One region of the Paraburkholderia sp. ZP32-5 genome, then DNA from elsewhere that is predicted to be linked to it. Evidence: riboswitches for the same ligand, from Rfam matches in the RefSeq annotation. Region 1 holds a riboswitch; the other holds the start of a gene.

The links. Region 1 has a riboswitch for manganese ahead of L0U82_RS13430 (TMEM165/GDT1 family protein). Riboswitches for the same ligand answer to the same signal wherever they lie in the genome.
Region 2: it holds a riboswitch for manganese, as region 1 does, so the genes downstream of both, L0U82_RS18015 (sodium:calcium antiporter) here and L0U82_RS13430 (TMEM165/GDT1 family protein) in region 1, are expected to answer to the same signal.

The regions. Positions count from the first base shown of each region.
Region 1 is NZ_JAJEJP010000001.1:3,140,818-3,143,210, forward strand. Features, by position in the region: gene L0U82_RS39850 (amino acid ABC transporter permease/ATP-binding protein) at 1-249, shown strand, start outside; gene L0U82_RS13425 (alpha/beta fold hydrolase) at 263-1,285, shown strand; yybP-ykoY riboswitch at 1,336-1,510, shown strand; gene L0U82_RS13430 (TMEM165/GDT1 family protein) at 1,531-2,121, shown strand; gene L0U82_RS13435 (DUF4136 domain-containing protein) at 2,146-2,393, opposite strand, start outside.
Region 2 is NZ_JAJEJP010000001.1:4,132,436-4,134,828, reverse strand. Features, by position in the region: gene L0U82_RS18020 (alkaline phosphatase D family protein) at 1-591, shown strand, start outside; yybP-ykoY riboswitch at 846-1,016, shown strand; gene L0U82_RS18015 (sodium:calcium antiporter) at 1,120-2,130, shown strand; gene L0U82_RS18010 (bifunctional glycosyltransferase/class I SAM-dependent methyltransferase) at 2,327-2,393, shown strand, end outside.

The sequences.
Region 1 (2,393 bases):
TTCGACGAACCGACGTCGGCGCTCGATCCGGAACTCGTCGGCGAAGTGCTTGGCGTGATGCGCGGGCTGGCGGACGCGGGCATGACGATGATCGTGGTCACGCATGAAATCCGTTTCGCGCGCGATGTCGCCGACCGTGTCGTCTTCATGGACGGCGGCGAAGTGATCGAGCAAGGCACACCGCAGCAAGTGATCGACAACCCGACTCACGAGCGCACCCGAAAATTCCTTAACGTCGTTACCAGTTGACCATGAGGCTCGCATGACCGACTTCGAAACCTTTCATCTTGGCCGCGTCATGCTGCAGTCCGGCGCGACACTACCCGACATGCAGCTCGCCTACAAGACGTACGGCCGGCTGAACGCGGCGCGCGACAACGCGATTGTCTACCCGACGTTTTACAGCGGCAGCCATGCCGACAACGAGTGGCTAATCGGCGAGCACATGGGGCTTGATCCGCGAGAGTATTTCATCATCGTGCCGAACATGTTCGGTAACGGCGTGTCGAGTTCGCCAACCAACAACCCGCCGCCTTATGATCGTGGCCGCTTTCCACACGTGACGCTCTACGACAACGTTGCGATGCAGTATCGCCTCGTGACAGAGAAGTTCGGCATCGAGTCGCTCAAGCTGGTCACCGGCTGGTCGATGGGTGCGATGCAGGCGTTTCATTGGGCCGCGATGTATCCGGACAGGGTCGAACGCATTCTGCCGTTCTGTGGGGCGGCGCGGTGCTCGCGGCACAATTTCGTGTTTATCGAGGGCGTCAAAGCGCCTTTGCTGTTGGACCCGGAATTCAAGGACGGCTTCTACGACGACGGCACACCGCCGACGCGTGGAATGCGCGCCGCCGCCCGCGTGTTCGCCGGCTGGGGATTTTCGCAGACGTTTTTGCGCCAGCGGCTCGATATGGAGGCGATGGGATATGGCTCTCTCGAAGACTTTATGACCCAGTTCTGGGAGGGCGACTTCCTGAAGAAGGACGCGAATAATATTCTGTCGATGATGTGGAGCTGGCAGCACGGCGATATTTCGGCGAATCCCCTGTATGACGGAGATTTCGATCGGGCGCTGGGCAGTATCACCGCGAAGGCTATCGTGATGCCCGGACGTACGGATCTGTACTTTCCGCCGGAAGACAGCGAATACGAGGTCTCGAAGATGCCCAATGCGCAGTTGCGGCCTATCGAGTCGGTTTGGGGGCATTTCGCGGGTGGCCCGGCGGCCAATCCCGTCGATGTCGAATTCATCGATCGCGCGGTGAGGGAGATTCTGGCCGCGTAGCGCCGAACCGGAACGACTTCCTGAGCTCATGCGGCGCCGTGTATAATCCGGCCCACTTCTTCGGGGAGTAGCCGCCCGGCACGCAATGTTCCGGGGCGCACGTCAACATACTTGTCGGCCGCAAGGCGACATGGCGTGCGCAGCAACCGCCTGGCAAGACCGATGACGACGCCCCTACCTGACCGGGTCGCGGGGGCGTATGTCATCGTCGTTCATCAGTGCGGCCCGGGTACAACAATCTCCACATGGAATCGTTCCTCGTTTCGGCCAGCATCGTCGCTCTCGCGGAAATCGGCGACAAGACACAGCTACTTTCACTCGTACTCGCTGCACGCTACAGAAAGCCTGTTCCTATCGTGTTCGGCGTGCTGGTGGCGACGCTCGTCAATCATTCGGCTTCGGGCGCGCTGGGAAACTGGCTAGCAAGCGTGATCCATCCGCACGTGATGAACTGGGCCGTGGTGGCATCGTTCGCGCTGATGGCCGTCTGGATTCTGATACCCGACAAGCTCGACGAAGCGGAGGCAATGAACACGAAGCATTCGATGGGCGTATTCGGCACGACCGTGGTCACGTTTTTCCTCGCCGAAATGGGCGACAAAACGCAGATCGTGGCCATTGCACTGGCCGCGCGCTTCCACGAGTTTTTCGGGGTGGTTGCCGGCACGACGCTCGGCATGATGCTTGCGAACGTACCGGTTATCTACCTCGGTCATCGCTTCGCCGACCGTCTGCCGACGAAGGCCGTTCATATCGTCGCGGCAATCATATTCGTGGTGATGGGCGGTCTCGCATTGCGGACCGCGCTATACCCGGACGCGCACCCGATGTTCTGAGGAGCCGGCCATACAGCCCCAGCCCTATTCTCCGGCCTTCGCCCCTTGCCCGGCCGCGGACCCGGCCGCCGGCGCCGATGCCGCGGCGGGCGCGGCCGGCAGCGAGACTTCATTCACCGGCATCCCGCCGCCGCCGACCGGAATTCTCACCGTATGCACGGCGCCGTTGCCGAGCGGGAAGTCGGCCAGCGCGCTGCGCGCCAGATACGGCATCGCCCTGACCAGCGACGACTCGCCGCCGAAATTACGCGCCGTCACGTTGTAGACCTCCT
Region 2 (2,393 bases), 990 kb from region 1:
CAGGACACGATCGCCGCGCTGAACGCGATGCTGCCGCCGTACTCGACGCTGACCACGATGCTGATGAACGCCGACCAGTGGGACGGTTACAACGCCGAGCGTCTGAATTTGATGGCGTTCCTCGCGGACAACAGCATCAACAACGTGGTGGCGCTGACCGGCGACCTGAATGCGTTCGCCGCCGGTACCGTGATGGACGACTTCGACGCCGCTACACCGAAGCCCGTGATGGTCGATCTGGTGACGGCCGGTATCTCGAGCACGTCGCTGTTCACCTCGTACGTGGGCTTCGTGAACAACCCCGCGAACAACACGGGCTGGCTGAATGAGTTGGCGACCAACGGCACCTTCAACAGCCTCGACACGACGCTGACGTCGAACAACAGCTGGCTGACCTACGCGAACACCAACGCGCAGGGTTACAGCGTGATCACGCTGACGCCGACGCTGCTGACCTGCAACTTCCGCAAGCTTGCTCCGGTGAGCCCGGCGGGTGTGGTGCCGACGGCGGCGACTGCGATCGCCAGCACCCAGGTGGTGACGGTGGCGGTGAATACGCCGGCAGTGACGGTGGTGGCGGCGCCGACGTAAGCCGCTGTTGTGCAGCGGGCGGGCGATGCGAACGCGCATTGCGTGCCCGAATAGATGGCCGCTTGCGGTTGCCGTGGATGCTTTCGCGGTGCCGCAATGCGGCTTTTTTGCATTTGGTCGGCAGCCGCTGTCACGCGACTAGCGACAGGTTGCGAATTACTTCACGGCGCCAACATCGCCAACACCGCCTGCATTGCCGACGCAGCCCACAGACGCCTACAAGCTTGCTGAAAGCCGCCCCTTGCCGATAGAATCCCCCGGTCACTAGGGAGTAGCCTTCCTTCATCGCATGAAGGAGAGCGCGTCAACATACTTGGCCTGCAGGCCATGGCGCGTTCGACCAGGTCGGTTTGGCGAGACTATTGACGCACTGCCTCGTTCTGGTCGGACGAGTGGCGGTGCGTCATGGTTCGTTACCTGCGTCCGACCACGGAGTTGCCCTGTGAATCATCGTTGCCCGCCGGCAGTCCCCTCGTGTGTTTTCCGTCCAGCCAGCCGTGCTCATCAGGCATGCGCCGGGAGTGCCGCATGACCGGTCTCGTCTTCGAACTCGCGATCATGCTGGTCGTCATCCTCGTGGCGGCCGAACTCTTCACCAATGCGCTCGAACATCTGGGCGAACGTCTGAAAATATCGGAAGGCGTGACCGGCTCGCTATTCGCGGCGGTCGGCACCGCGCTGCCCGAAACGCTGGTGCCGTTGCTCGCGATCGCCGGCAGCAAGGCCGGCGGCACGGTCAACGAGGAGATCGGTGTCGGCGCGATTCTCGGCGCGCCGCTGATGCTCTCCACGCTGTCGACGTTTCTGATGACACTCGCGGTGCTGCGCTCACGCGGCGTGCAGGGCTGGGTCGCGCCCGAGCGCACCGGCTTCACGCGCGATCTGAACTACTTCCTGTGCGCGTTCGCGCTGGCGGCCGTGGCGATGTACGTGCCGCATGAGCAACTGATCGTGCGCGCGCTGTTCAGCGTGGCGCTGGTGGGCGTCTACGTCGTCTATGTGGTGATGACGTTCCGTGCGTCGAGTCAGCTCGTCGACGCCGGGCACGGCACCGAGGCGCCGGGCAAGATGCTGCTCGCGCGTATCGGATTGCCGACCAATCTCGCGACGATCGCGCTGCAACTGGCGCTCGCGGTCGCGTTGCTGGTTTGGGGCGCGGAAGGCTTCATTCACGGCGTGCGCGGCGTGTCCGAAGCGGTGGGTGTATCGCCGCTGCTGCTGTCGCTGTTGATCATTCCGATCGCGACGGAATTGCCGGAGAAGGTCAACAGCATTCTATGGATCCGGCGCGGCAAGGACACGCTCGCGTTCGGCAACATCACCGGCGCGATGGTGTTTCAGGGCACGCTGCTGCCTGCGATCGGCATTCTGCTGACGCCGTGGACGCCGCGCATCGAAGTGCTGACCGGTGTCGCGATCACGCTTGCCTCCGCCGCATGGCTGCGTATCAACGTACGCGAGCAAGGCTTGCGTGTCGGCGCGCTGCTGGTGTGTGGCGTGCTCTACGTGACCTATCTGTCGATCACGTTGACGCGTTAGTGCCGGGCCCCGCCGCGCTTTTTCGAGTGCCGCAAACTCGTGATACAGTGCGACGCCATAGAGGACCGCCGCCACGGCCGGGGCCCACACAGGACAGACGCTAAGACAGACCCGACCACGGTTGGACGAAGTCAATCCGCAAAATCGCCGCAACCGGAAAACGCGCCGGCTTATCGTGCCGGCGCAATCCCTACCCATGCCAAACAACGTCCCGATCGTCACCGTCTCGTACAACACGCCGGATCTGGTCTGCAACCTCGTGC